2 regions of the Rossellomorea sp. NPDC071047 genome follow, and region 2 is predicted to be linked to the other one. Evidence: riboswitches for the same ligand, from Rfam matches in the RefSeq annotation. Region 2 holds a riboswitch; the other holds the start of a gene.
What was found. A riboswitch is a leader RNA that binds a small molecule or an ion and turns the genes downstream of it on or off. The one in region 2 is predicted to bind S-adenosylmethionine.
Positions count from the first base shown of each region.

Region 1: linked by a shared signal. The riboswitch ahead of metE (5-methyltetrahydropteroyltriglutamate--homocysteine S-methyltransferase) and the one ahead of ACQKFO_RS14000 (methionine ABC transporter ATP-binding protein) in region 2 are both predicted to bind S-adenosylmethionine.

Region 1 covers NZ_JBNNJT010000006.1:323,259-330,683, reverse strand. The annotation lists gene thiC (phosphomethylpyrimidine synthase ThiC) at 1-1,178, shown strand, start outside; gene ACQKFO_RS20050 (hypothetical protein) at 1,156-1,353, shown strand; SAM riboswitch class I at 1,449-1,559, shown strand; cobalamin riboswitch at 1,629-1,813, shown strand; gene metE (5-methyltetrahydropteroyltriglutamate--homocysteine S-methyltransferase) at 1,967-4,267, shown strand; gene ACQKFO_RS20040 (hypothetical protein) at 4,368-4,550, shown strand; gene ACQKFO_RS20035 (biotin transporter BioY) at 4,636-5,202, shown strand; partial or broken gene ACQKFO_RS20030 (GNAT family N-acetyltransferase) at 5,244-5,465, opposite strand; gene ACQKFO_RS20025 (lmo0937 family membrane protein) at 5,683-5,832, shown strand; gene pckA (phosphoenolpyruvate carboxykinase (ATP)) at 5,887-7,425, opposite strand, start outside.
Region 2 covers NZ_JBNNJT010000003.1:416,180-423,604, reverse strand. The annotation lists gene ACQKFO_RS14010 (GntR family transcriptional regulator) at 1-241, shown strand, start outside; gene chbG (chitin disaccharide deacetylase) at 262-957, shown strand; SAM riboswitch class I at 1,446-1,551, shown strand; gene ACQKFO_RS14000 (methionine ABC transporter ATP-binding protein) at 1,622-2,635, shown strand; gene ACQKFO_RS13995 (methionine ABC transporter permease) at 2,625-3,290, shown strand; gene ACQKFO_RS13990 (MetQ/NlpA family ABC transporter substrate-binding protein) at 3,312-4,127, shown strand; gene ACQKFO_RS13985 (SEC-C metal-binding domain-containing protein) at 4,212-5,384, opposite strand; gene ACQKFO_RS13980 (M20 metallopeptidase family protein) at 5,651-6,847, shown strand; gene ACQKFO_RS13975 (amidohydrolase) at 6,851-7,425, shown strand, end outside.

The DNA of each region.
Region 1 (7,425 bases), on a different contig from region 2:
GAAACTCTGCCGTATCATCTTCCGTTGAAGAAGAAGTGGAGAAAATGACGTGGGCAACTCGTTGGGGTGCCGATACCATAATGGACTTATCAACAGGTAAGAACATTCATACAACAAGGGAGTGGGTCATTCGGAACTCCCCTGTCCCTGTTGGTACGGTACCGATCTATCAAGCACTTGAAAAAGTAAATGGAATTGCTGAGAATCTTACATGGGATGTGTACAGGGATACATTGATTGAACAGGCGGAGCAGGGTGTCGACTATTTCACCATCCATGCAGGTGTATTATTGCGGTATATTCATCTGACGGCTGATCGTACAACAGGCATTGTTTCCCGTGGAGGTTCAATCATGGCACAATGGTGTCTTGCCCATCATAAAGAGAACTTTCTTTATTCACATTTTGAAGATATATGTAAGATTTTAAAAGCCTATGATATCTCCGTTTCCTTAGGAGATGGTTTAAGGCCCGGATCAATTGCGGATGCGAATGATGAAGCACAGTTTGCCGAGCTTGAAACATTAGGCGAGCTAACCCAAATTGCTTGGAAGCATGATGTACAGGTGATGATTGAAGGCCCTGGTCATGTACCGATGCACATGATTAAAGAGAATGTCGATAAGCAAATGGAAATCTGTCATGAAGCTCCTTTTTATACCCTGGGGCCATTAACGACAGATATTGCACCCGGGTATGATCACATTACTTCCGCCATCGGGGCTGCCATGATCGGTTGGTTTGGAACAGCCATGCTGTGCTATGTAACACCGAAAGAGCATCTGGGATTACCGAATAAAGATGATGTGAGAGAGGGTGTCATTGCTTATAAAATAGCAGCACATGCAGCGGATTTAGCGAAAGGGCATCCAGGGGCACAAGTAAGAGATAATGCCGTTTCTAAGGCTCGATTTGAATTTAGATGGAATGACCAATTTAATTTATCCCTGGACCCGGAACGTGCAAGGGAGTATCATGATGAAACACTTCCTGCAGAAGGGGCAAAAACGGCCCATTTTTGTTCCATGTGCGGACCGAAATTTTGTTCAATGAGAATATCACATGATATAAGGGGTATGAAGGAGAAAAGCTTTGATGAAGCTCAAATGGAAATAGAAAAAGGATTGGAAGAAAAATCGAAGGAGTTTGTGGAAAATGGATCAAACATCTATCGATGAACCTCTTTGTCATGTACTCAAATTGAAGAATGATATCGTAAAGCTCAATCAGAGAGTCATCCAACTCGAAAAAGAAGTGAAGAGCATTCAGGAAAACTGCAGGCATGTCTTCTATGAAACTGATGTAACCAGATCTTGCATCAAATGTCATTATGTAGAAAGTACCTATTATTAGAAAAGTGTAAGCTATTGATTAAATTTCTTTTGACAGCTTTTATGTACCGTGCTACGATTAGTACAAATTTCGGAATAGTAAATAAATATGTGTAACTCTTATTGAGAGAGGTGGAGGGACTGGCCCTGTGAAACCCGGCAACCATTCAACAGATGTGTTGAAAAGGTGCTAATTCCTGCAAAGCAAATGGCTTTGGAAAATAAGAGAGGATTTTCATAAACATGAAGCCCTCTCTATCTCAAGAGAGGGCTTTTCGTTTTTATGAAAGAAAAATTAAATAGACAAATGCAATAGGTGCTGAGTCATGCTCAGCTAAAAGGGAAGACCGGTGAAAATCCGGCACGGTCCCGCCACTGTGATGGGGAGCGACTTATCATTCAACCACTATTTCTGTTGAAATGGGAAGGGATAAGAAGCTGTGAACCTAAGTCAGGAGACCTGCCTGTTGTATGCGCTTATGCTCTACGTGGATATAGAGAGGGGTGAGGAATGCGTGTTGAGAAAACCAGTTTGTCTCGACTCTAGTTAGATATACGTATGAATCTCTCTTTCCATTTGAAAGGGAGATTTTTTAGTTGATGACAATCCTATCAGAATAAGGAGTGAGGAATGAATGAGTAAGGTGATCAGTTCGAATTTAGGATATCCAAGGATCGGTGAAAAGCGTGAATGGAAAAAGACGCTGGAACAATTTTGGGCAGGGAAGATTGAAAAGGATTCCTTTTTAGAACAAATGGAGGAAATTCGAGTCAACCATTTGAAGAAGCAATTAGATCAGGGGATTGATCTGGTTCCGGTTGGAGATTTCAGCTTATATGATCATGTGCTTGATACAGCCGTCATGTTCGGCTTGGTTCCCGAGAGGTTTCATTATAGTGGGGGTAAGGTTTCTCTTGAAACGTATTTCGAAATGGCCAGAGGCGCGAAGGACGCGGTGGCATTAGAAATGACAAAATGGTTTAACACCAACTATCACTATCTCGTGCCTGAACTTGATGGGCTCGTACCCCGGTTGGTGGAAAATCGTCCTCTTCATTTCTTTAGAGAGGCAAAAGAAAAAACAGGGGTAAAAGGGAAACCGGTTATCTTAGGTCCTTTCACTTTTGTTAAATTGTCTAAGGGGTATGAAACCGGTGATTATAGAACCCTTGTTGATCGATTTGTCCCCCTTTATGCTGAGGTATTGCGTGAATTACAGGAAGAGGGTGTAGAGTGGGTACAAATGGATGAACCGATTTTGTGTACCTCCATCAGGGATGAAGAGATGGATCAATTCAAAGAAGTCTATCAAATTCTTAAGGAGTCCTGCCCCGGGTTAAAGATCATCCTTCAAACCTATTATGATAGTTTGGAAAGGTACCAGCAGGTGTTAACACTCCCGGTAGATGGCATAGGGATGGATTTTGTGCATGATCGTAATGATAATCTGGCGGCGCTGAAAAAATTCGGATTCCCTAAGGATAAAATCTTGGCAGCAGGCATTCTTGATGGCAGGAATATTTGGAGAAGCAATCTTGCTGATACCCATTCACGTCTATCGGTCATTGCAGGCTATGTTCCGAGTGAGCGCTTGATCATACAGCCATCATGCAGTTTACTACATGTACCTGTAACCTTGCAGAATGAAGAAACACTTGAGGCACCTCTCATTGACGCGCTATCATTTGCTGATGAGAAATTGCATGAAATCACTATTTTAACAAAAGGCATTTGTTACGGAGCCGAAACAATAGAAGATGATATCGCTCAAAGTGTAACGGCGATTAAGAATTTAAACGAATCCCCGTTGCGTAAGAATAGACATGTGCAGGAAGAGGTTGAAGAATTGCATCCCAATAATGTCGGGAGAAGGGATTCTTTCCATATTCGTAAACTGGAACAGGCCAAGTACTTTTCATTACCTTTTCTACCAACCACTACAATCGGCAGTTTTCCTCAAACCCCGGAAGTGAGAAGGCAGAGGATGAAGTGGAGGAAGGGAGAACTTTCTAATGGGGAGTATCAACGATATATTCATGCAGAAATCAAACGCTGGATTGAAATTCAGGAACAAATCGGCCTTGATGTGTTTGTACATGGTGAATTCGAACGGACGGATATGGTTGAATTCTTTGGTGAGAAATTAGAAGGTTTCCAATTTACGAAGTATGGCTGGGTACAATCATACGGTTCCAGATGTGTGAAGCCACCGCTCATATATGGTGATGTGAATTTTAAAGAACCTATGACCGTTAGAGAAACCGTATATGCTCAATCATTAACGGATAAACCGGTTAAAGGGATGTTAACGGGTCCTATCACGATTCTAAACTGGTCATTTGTTCGGAACGATGTTTCACGTTATGAAGTAGCTAATCAAATCGCGCTGTCTCTCCAAAAAGAGATAGAAGAATTAGAAGCCAATGGGATTCGCATGATACAAGTCGATGAACCGGCACTTAGGGAAGGGCTTCCTTTAAAGCGTGAAAATTGGGAGGAGTATCTTAAGGCTGCCGTATATGCTTTCAAATTGGCCACTTCATCTGTACAGAACCAAACCCAGGTCCATACTCATATGTGCTATTCGGATTTTGAAGATATTATAGATGCCATCAGTGATCTGGATGCTGATGTGATTTCGATTGAAACATCAAGAAGTCATGGGGAATTGATCCATGTGTTTGAAGACAATACGTATGACAAAGGGATTGGTCTGGGGGTATATGACATACACAGTCCCCGGGTGCCGAAGCGTGCAGAATTAATCCGTAATATACATCGGGCTCTTGAAGTGCTGGATCCCCATTTATTCTGGGTCAATCCGGATTGTGGTTTGAAAACACGTGGAATCGATGAGACTGTCTTAGCGCTTAAAACCATGGTGGAAGCGGCGGAACAAGTGCGTGAAGAGATGCTCATGAAAAAGGAAGGTTAATTGACAATATGATCGGGTGCAGCTGATTACGTTCCACCTTTTCAAAACGCAGGGCGCAGTTTTAAGAAATTGCGTCCTGCTCATAAGGAGAGAAAAGAAAATGCCATACATAGCCATAGGAAGAATCATTCAAGTATTTAATGAACTTCACCCAAATCGCACCATCCTTTACTTGGTGAGTGAAAAGGGGATTGATGAGTTCCCTCAAGGGAGGGTTTCATTAAAAACAGCTTTAGAATGGCAGGCAAAAGAAAAAATCTGCAATGTCTATGCCCTCAGTTAAAGGAAAGGAGAAAAAATAAGCTTCCCAAAATCCTTTGAATTGTGTTAACTTAATGTTATACATAGTTTACATACACAAGGGGGATTTGAAAGTGAACGGAGAAAAACTAAGGGTGATCATTCACTGTGCCATTTTTGCTGCGATTACGGGGATTTTCGCTCAAATCGAAATTCCACTGCCACTCGTTCCAATCAGTGGGCAAACATTAGCAGTAGGAATTACAGCGACGATTCTTGGAAGCCGATATGGGGCGTTCGCCATGGTATGCTATGCAGCCCTGGGAGCAGTAGGTGTTCCTGTGTTTGCAGGATTCAGCGGAGGTGCACAGGTACTGGTCGGGCCTACGGGAGGCTATATATTCGGCTTTATCGCAGCGGCTTTCTTTACAGGCTTCATTCTTGAGAAAACCAAATTTACCATTCCAATGGCGATGATTGCCAATACAGTTGGAATGATCATTACATTGATCCTGGGTACCATTCAACTGAAATTTGTAGCCGATCTTAGCTGGAATCAGGCAATGGCAGCAGGTGTATATCCATTTATCGTAGTTGGACTTATCAAAGCATTCCTGGCAAGCTGGATTGGAATCACTGTAAGACAACGATTGGTTCAGGCGAGGTTAATTGGGAATCGGAAAGTAGCAGCATAATGAAAAAGTTGACTCTTTGTTGGGAGTCAACTTTTTTATGCCTAAAATTTATACATTGACCAATAGCCAATATCCTTGAATCCGATTCGCTTATAGATTTTTCCTGCTTCAGGATTATCATAGAATAAGCACAGTTCTTTTCCTTCTTCTAATACATCACGACATAGCTTCGACATACAATCGGTCGCATATCCTTTTTTCTTATACCCGGGATGTGTGCAGACAGCGACAATCATCGCAGACATACTGTTTTCGGCGGTTGTTTCCCCTCTGTAAATAATCATTAGAAATATTTAGTAAAGTGTTATTTCAGGGAAAATTCGATTATTGTGGATGCAAATGACCCATTTGTATAAATTCAGATGAACTAACAGAAGTTAAGAATAGGTAAAAAAATTTCAGGTGAAATATCATGTGTAGTTTTATATTCATCCAAATAGGGAATCTTAGCATCAAACACAGTTACTAGGAGGGAAACTCATGCTTTGGACCATTATTGGAATTCTTTTAGTCCTTTGGTTACTCGGATTAATTTTTAAAATCGGGGGAGCCATCATCCATGTATTACTTGTTATTGCCATTGTTGTCTTTTTATTTAACAGAATCACTGGCCGTAAAAAAGGATTATAACGATACAAAAGGTCCGTCCCTCAGAATAGAGGGACGGACCTTTTGTTATCTATACTATTTAACGGCCGGGCCGCCTTTAAGTTCGATTTCAGACGGTACATTTGAGAATTTCTTGAAGTTTTCGTTGAATTTGTGGGCAAGTTCTCTTGCCTTCACTTCATAGGCTGCTTCATTGGACCAGGTTCTCTTTGGTTGAAGCACTTCGTCAGGAACACCAGGAACGTGCACAGGGATGTTCAGACCAAAGATGTCGTCCGTTTCAGTTTCAACGTGAGTCAGTTCCCCTTCAAGAGCTGCTTGAATCATAGCACGGGTGTAAGATAACTTCATGCGGTTACCAACACCGTATTCTCCACCTGTCCAACCAGTGTTCACTAAGAATACTTGTGCATTGTGCTCATCGATTTTCTTCCCAAGCATCTCTGCATAACGAGTTGCAGGGAGTGGCAGGAATGGTGAGCCAAAGCATGTCGAGAATGTGGCTTGTGGAGAAGTGATTCCGCGCTCAGTACCTGCAAGCTTCGATGTGTATCCGCTCAAGAAGTGGTACATTGCTTGTTCTTTCGTCAGTTTGCTGATTGGAGGTAATACCCCGAATGCATCTGCGGTTAAGAATACAATGGTATTTGGATGTCCTGCAACACTTGGTTCAACGATGTTATCCATCGCTTGAAGAGGGTACGCAGCACGAGTATTTTCTGTCAAAGTGTTATCCTCATAATCAGCGATGCGTGAATTGTCATCGAGAACCACATTTTCAAGGACAGAACCGAAACGGATCGCATCAAAGATTTGCGGCTCCTTTTCACGTGTCAGACCAATACATTTAGCGTAGCAGCCGCCTTCGATATTGAATACACCGTTCGGAGACCATCCGTGCTCGTCATCACCGATTAAACGACGGTTTGAATCTGCAGACAATGTCGTTTTTCCTGTACCGGATAAACCGAAGAACAATGCCACATCTCCTTCACGTCCGACATTTGAAGAACAGTGCATGGAAAGGATATCGGATTCTGGAAGCACGTAGTTCATGACAGAGAAGATCGATTTCTTCATTTCACCTGCATACTCCGTTCCGCCAATTAAGACAATTCTTCTTTCAAATGATACAATGATAAATGTTTCAGAGTGAGTTCCGTCTTCTGCTGGATCTGCCTTGAAGTTCGGGGCAGACACGACGGTGAATTCAGATTGATGACCCTTAAGCTCTTCTCCAGTAGGGCGAATGAATAATTGGTGAGCGAAAAGATTATGCCAAGCGAATTCGTTGATCACTTGAATCGGTAGTCTATGTTTAGGGTCAGCACCTGCAAACCCTTTGAATGAAAATACTTCTTCTTTTTCTTTTAAGTAATCTAATACTTTTGTATATAGTTTATCGAATGATTCTGAAGAGATTGGTTGATTCACAGAACCCCACTCAATCTTATCCTTCGTGGATGGTTCTTCTACAATGAATTTATCCTTAGGAGAGCGTCCTGTGTATTTACCAGTTTCTGCTCTGACTGCACCTGATGATGTTAAAACGCCTTCATTTCGTTGAAGGACTTTTTCAACTAGTTGGGAAACAGATAATTGTTCCTGAATATT
Region 2 (7,425 bases):
TGAAAGATCTCTTTACAAACTCCTGGAAACACAGTTTGAGATAAAAATTAAAAAAACCGTCGAAACGATCGAGTTATTTTTAGCAGATGAACGAGTGGCAGAGAAGCTTGAGGTACCAGAGGGGACACCTTGCTTTATAATAGAAACAACTGCTTTTGAAGAGGATGGATCGGTGATCGAATTTTCCAAAGCGATCTTCAGAGGAGATAAAGCGAGCTTTCTTGTAGAAAGAACCTATTAGCGAAAAGGGGATGGGGGATTATGAGGAATGTGATCGTCAATGCAGATGACTTTGGTTTATGCCGGGGAGTGAACTACGGCATTATTGATAGTCATCGATTTGGAATTGTCAACTCAACAACGATGCTGGTCAATATGCCGGGAACTCTGCATGCGGTGGAATTGGCGAAGATTTATCCGGAATTACAGGTTGGGATTCATTTAACGCTGACATGCGGGAGACCAGTTTCTGGCGGAGTACAGTCTCTTGTTAATGAGAGAGGGCTTTTCCGTTACACCAGCGGGATTTTTGAAGAAAAAGAAATCAATGTGGATGAGGTTGAAATGGAATGGGAGGCTCAGATGGATAAATTCCTATCATTCGGTCTGCCCCTTTCTCATATAGATAGTCATCACCATGTTCATAGCTTTCGGCCTTTGATCCGGGTTGTGAAGAGATTGTCGGAGCGTTTTGGGGTTCCGGTCCGGAATGTGCCCTGTGATGGGTTTGACGCAATGAATGTGTTAACCGATCGTTTCTCGATGGACTTTTATGGGGACGGAGTGACGGTTGAAGGATTGAAGAGGATATTGGACAGCAGAGATGAAGGGGAGACGCTTGAGATTATGTGTCATCCGGCTTATGTTGATACATACTTGAAAGGGAATTCATCTTATTGTGAGCAGAGGTTGAGGGAGTTGGATGTGTTGACGGGGATTAAGGAGTGGACTTTCTAGTTTTCGTTTGGCTGTTTGAGAGATTAGAATATTTGGTTGTGAGTTGTTATGACAAATGATCGGGGTGCTGCTTTGGAAGGTAGTGCCTTTTTGTATTGGTTTTGGAGATTCGAGGTGAAAAGAATTGGTTTTTATTACTATTAGTGTGGTTTTTAAGTCTTTGAGATGGTGTTAAGGAATGAATTTATCTGAAATCGGTGTGAAATACATGGATTGATAGGATAAGAGAAGTTTTATTATCGACTTTTGTCCTTTTATTATCAACTTTAGAGATATATTATCGACTTTAAGAATATATTATCAACTGTAAAAAAATGGATAACCAACACCCGGAATCAAACCCAAGTCCACCAAACAAAAAAACCTTCCCTAGTACACCAACGAAGATAACGCTTACATAAAAATAACTGAAAAATTTCCTATTGACTTCCATTCACATACCCAGTATTATCCTCTATAAGATAAAAATTTAGAAAATTACATACTTTCAATTATCCAGAGTGACCGAGGGATCAGGCCCTATGACGTCCGGCAACCTCCAGTATTGGAACGGTGCTAATTCCTGCAGAATGATTTCATTCTGAGAGATAAGTCGAGATAAACAGGCGATGCTTCTTTCAGTTGAAAGAGGCATTTTTTATTGGACAAAAAAGGGGTGTGCGCATTGATCGAGATTCGAAATCTAGTTAAAACCTACAGTACAAAAAAGCAAACGGTGGTCGGTGTCGATAACGTATCCGTAAAGATCGAAAAGGGTGAGATCTTTGGAATCGTCGGATACAGTGGAGCGGGGAAGAGTTCACTTATTCGCTGCTTGAATCTATTGGAAACCCCTACATCAGGAGAAATCATCATTGACGGACAGGATTTTACAAAGCTCACGTCCAAACAACTAAGACTCGCCCGTCAAAAAACGAGCATGATCTTTCAACATTTTCACCTGATCAAATCCAAAACGGTGTTTGACAACCTGGCTTTTGCTTTGAAAGCGGCGAGTGTGCCGAAAGCGAAAATCAAACCCAGGGTCGTCGAGCTCCTGGAGATGGTCGGTCTTTCAGATAAAGCTGAAGCGTATCCGGCCCAGCTCAGCGGAGGACAAAAGCAAAGAGTCGGTATTGCAAGGGCCCTTGCGAATAACCCATCGGTTTTACTTTGCGACGAAGCCACATCGGCACTCGATCCGAATACGACGAAATCCATTTTGAAGCTTTTGAAGAAAATCAACAAAGAATTGGGTTTGACGATCGTTCTTATCACCCACGAGATGGAAGTGGTGAAGGAAATCTGTGACAGGATGGCCGTGATGCAGGACGGGAAAATCGTGGAGGAAGGTCCGGTATACGACTTGTTTGCCGAACCGAAGCAGCCTTTAACGAAGCAATTCATTGAAACGATCCTTCAATTTGAACTCCCGCAGCACCTTGTGGAATCAAGAAAAGGAAAACTGATCAAAATCCAATTCAAAGGATCGATTGCAGAAGAAAGCGTCGTATCGGAAGTGTTCCAGAAATACAAAGTAAGAGGCAATATCCTGCATGGCAAGATTGAATATATTCAGGAAGTGCCACTGGGGATTTTCATCATGGAACTGATCGGTTCCCATGAAGAAATTGAAGCGGCGATCCGGTTCATCACGCTGAAGACGCAGAGCTTGGAGGTGCTTGAGGATGCTGCCTGATTCATTGACTGCGATTTTACCAGAATTGAATAAAGCCTTTTTTGAAACGGTATATATGGTGGGGATTTCACTGGGAGTCGCGATTTTAGTGGGATTACCGCTGGGGATCCTTCTTTTCGTAACAGACAAAGGCTTGTTTTTACAAAATAGTTTGATCAAAAAGGTCGTTGGATTTGTCGTCAATATGGTGCGGTCGGTTCCGTTCATCATTCTATTAGTCGCACTCTTACCATTAACCAAACTATTGACCGGTACCACGATTGGACCGACGGCAGCATCCGTATCACTCTCTGTTGCGGGAATTCCGTTTTTTGCGAGAATGGTAGAAACGTCATTGCGCGAAATTGATAAAGGTGTCATTGAAGCATCGGTTTCGGTAGGAGCAAGCCCTTGGATGATCATCAAGGACGTGCTGTTACCGGAAGCTCGTCCGGCGGTGATTCAAGCGATCACGATTACAACGATCAGTTTAGTCGCCTATTCAGCCATGGCCGGCATCGTCGGTGGAGGCGGAGTCGGGGACCTGGCAATTCGCTTCGGTTACTACCGATATGACAATACCGTGATGATCACGACCGTTGTCATTTTAATTTGTTTAGTTCAGCTCATCCAATATACGGGTGATGTGTTTGCACGGTTAGTCGATAAACGATAACTACTTTAGGGGGGACAATAAGTGAAAAAATTGATTTTATTCGTAGCATTAGCGGTAACAATGAGCATTCTTGCAGCTTGCGGAGGGGACGAAGCAAGCTCGGAAGACAAAAAAGAAGTGACCATTGGAGCGACATCCGGACCTTACAGTGATATGGTGACAAAAGCGATCAAGCCCGGTCTTGAAGAAAAAGGATACACGGTTGAAGTGAAGGAGTTCAGTGATTACATCCAGCCGAACAACGCACTGGCCCAGGGAGATCTGGATGCAAACCTTTTCCAGCATAAAATCTACATGGAAACCTTCGCGAAACAGCATAACATGGACTTATCCGAAGTCATTGTCGTACCAACGGCTCCAATGGGAATCTACTCGGAGAAGTTTGATTCGATTGAAAACATCAAAGAAGGCAGCGCCATTGCCATTCCAAACGATCCAACGAACGCAGCACGGGCATTTCAGATTTTAGAAGACGCGAAACTGATCACGTTAAAGCCGGATACAGATCCATTGACTGTGTCAGAAAAAGACATTGCTGAAAACGTGAAAAACCTGCAGTTCAAACCGATCGAAGCGGCTCAGCTTCCAAGAGCCGTTGACAGTGTGGATCTATCTGCGGTTCCAGGGAACTACGCACTAGCTGCCGACATGGACTTACTTGATGCACTTCAGCTGGAGGACATGCCTGATCAGTATCGAAACCGAGTGGTTGTAAATACGAAGGACGTCGACTCACAGCTGGCCAAAGACATCAAAGCAGTCGTCGAAGCAGACGAATTCGAGAAAATCATCGATGAAGAATTTAAAGGCTTCGGTAAGCCTGAGTGGATGGAGTAGAGGGACGGACCTCTAATCGGAATTTTTAATATAAGAAAGCGATAGGGACGGGCTTCCGCAAAATGCGGAGGTCCGTCCCTTACTTTATAGGCAACACTTCTTATATTTTTTTCCGCTGCCGCATGGGCAAGGGTCATTGCGTCCTATTTTTTCTTCGTTTATGATGGGTTGTGGAATTAGCGCGGCTGGCTCATTCAACATTTCAAGCTCCATTACCTCAAGCAAGTGTCTCCATTCTGGAAGTTTGGGGTGTTGGATGCCATTCATGACGCAATTGACATATAGTGATTCTTCTAAACAAAGCAGCCCATCTTCATACCCTGTTTCAATTAAACCTTCTATCTTGGGGAAGGCATCTGTTGATAAATGTCGACATAGATTATCTGCAATGATCGTTTTGGCAGTTAGGTCATCCGCTTGATCAAACAGTCTGAGTAATGCCTTTTCAGCTTCTTTGGTTTTGATCCTTCCCAGTACGTCCAGAGAATAGAAGTAGGTGTTCCCGTAGAGTGCTATTTTTTCAACTTCTTGTACGACAAGGTCCGTCCCTATTTTGACCAGGGAATTTGCAGTTTCCTCAAATAAAAAGTCGCCTTCCTCTTCATTTTTGAAGAGACTCACTAATTGTGGGACTACACTTTCTTCCTGTAATTCACCGGCCATGTAGACGTGATAAATCCCTTCAAATCCGAAAAACGCATCTTCATCCATATTGTTCTGAAGTCCATTCTGTACTTCCCAGCTTTCAATGCCGCCTTTTTTAACCAGCTCTTTAATGATTCTTTTCCCATGATCATAAAGGGCTTGATCAAACTCATTCTCATCCAAGTAGGCCATCACGTCAGCTAACGCCATGTAGAGCCCTTCTATAGTTAAAGAAGGAAGCTTCTCTACTTCTTTTAACTGTTCCTCACTAACATATTGCTTTACTCTATTTCTGTATGTAATTAATAATTCCGTGCTGGCGTTTTTAACTAATTGAATGTAGAACAGTCGGTTGTTATCCTTTTTACCCATGACATCTAATCGATTTACTACTTCTTTCAGGCCTTCTTCATTAAGGGGTAAGTATATTAAATTAGGAAGAATGGGGGAAGAATATTCTGATACCGGTCCCCGATCAACGGCTTTCAAACCAGTCAAAAATGTATTCCCATCCGCTAAATAAGTACCCTCCAGCATTTCTATCGCATATCTCTGCACAAACGGATCTTCACTCAAAAAACACGGTTCGACTCTTTCAACAAAACGATTCATCCAACCATCCTTTATCATTATAATTTCTTTAAGTGTAAAGGGTGGGGGTGGAAAAGGAAAGAGGGACGGACCTCAAACTCAAAGCTAGAACAGAAAAAGGTGATAGGGACGGACTTTCCGCAAAATGCGGAGGTCCGTCCCTATTCTTTATAAAAAACTTCCCCATCTACATAGGATTTTCCAACTTTGTATCGAATATATTTATTAACGGTATTATTAAGGAACTTTTCCTTAAATAATCATTCGACCGAAAAAGGAGATTTTTCATGAAGTTAAAGCAGCTTGTCCAATCAGTAGAGAATGAGGTCATTGAATTACGGAGACATCTTCACCAATACCCTGAAGTCAGTGGAGAGGAGTTTGAAACATCAAAAACGATTCAGGAAAAATTATCGGAAGCAGGTATCCCTTTTAAAACGGGCTATGCCAAAACAGGAGTGCTTGGCATCATACAAGGAGAAAAGCCAGGAGGCACGGTCGCACTAAGGGCTGATATCGATGCTCTGCCGATCCAGGAGGAAAATGATCTTTCCTATAAATCCATTATCCACAACAAAATGCATGCCTGTGGTCACGATGCCCATACGGCCATGCTCGTTGGTACAGGAAAAGTATTGAATCAACTGAAATCGGACATAGCAGGTACGATTCTACTTGTCTTCCAACCGGCGGAGGAGAATGCCCCTGTAGGAGGTTCTCAGCAAATGATGGACGACGGGGTATTCGACGAATATACGCCTGACGTCATTTTCGGTCAGCATGTTTGGCCGGACCTGCCTGTCGGGGAAATCGGGGTTCTCCATCATGAAATCATGGGGGCTTCGGACCGCTTTAAGATTACCGTTAAAGGATCTGGTGGACATGCGAGCATGCCTCATCAGTCCAATGACGCCATCATTATTGCCAACAACCTCATCACACAGCTTCAAACGATCGTGAGCCGAAACACAGATCCCATTGATTCTGCCGTCCTCACCATCGGAAAAATCGAAGGAGGCTACCGCTACAATGTTATTGCCGATGAAGTCACCCTTGATGGGACCATTCGAACCTTCAAGCCGGAAGTAAAAGAAATGGTGAAGGACCGTTTCCACTCCATCATTGAAGGAGTCGGAAAAAGCTTCGGTGCCCAAATGTCCATCGACTATTTAGATGGATATCCCGCGACGGTCAACACGCCTCAATGGGCGGATGAAGTGCGTAACGCTGCACAAAAAGTACTTGGGGAAGCAGCTTCGCCAGTGGTCTCACCGTCTCTTGGAGGAGAGGATTTCTCACGCTTTCTGAAGAGATATCCAGGTGCCTTCTACTGGCTGGGAACATCTGTGAAGGATACAGAACCACAATATCCACTCCATGATCCGAGATTTAAATTAAATGAAAGTGCATTGCCTAAAGGGGTTGAAGTGATGGCCCAGCTTGCTCTGGATACCTTGAAAAAGCTTGAGAAGAAGGAGTCTTGAAAGATGAGAACTGTTGAAAAATTTATTAATGAACTATCACCGTCACTCACTGCCTTCAGACGCATCTTTCATCAGAAACCCGAATTGGGGTTCACTGAATATGTCACCACCTACCTGATCGGAAAAGAATTAATCAACCTCGGCTTCACGGTTCATCTTGGAAAAGATGCACTGGAGTCCACGGAACGAATGGGGGTTCCATCACAAAACTATTTAGCCAAGCAAGAAGAACGTGCCATGAAAGAAGGCGTGGAAAAGAGCTGGCTCGATAAAATGAAAGGCGGTCATACAGGATTGGCTGCCACAATTGATACAGGAAAGCCCGGTCCTCACATGGCCTTCCGTTTTGATATCGATGCCCTGCCCATAAATGAAGCAAATGATCCTGATCACCACCTGCCAATGAGAGAAGGCTTTCGTTCACGATACGAAAACGTCATGCATGCCTGCGGTCATGATGGACACGCTGCTATCGGTCTCGGTGTGGCAAGCTTCCTGTCAGCATACAAAGATCAGCTCTCTGGAAGGTTCACTTTACTCTTCCAGCCTGCTGAAGAAGGTGGACGGGGAGCAAAAGC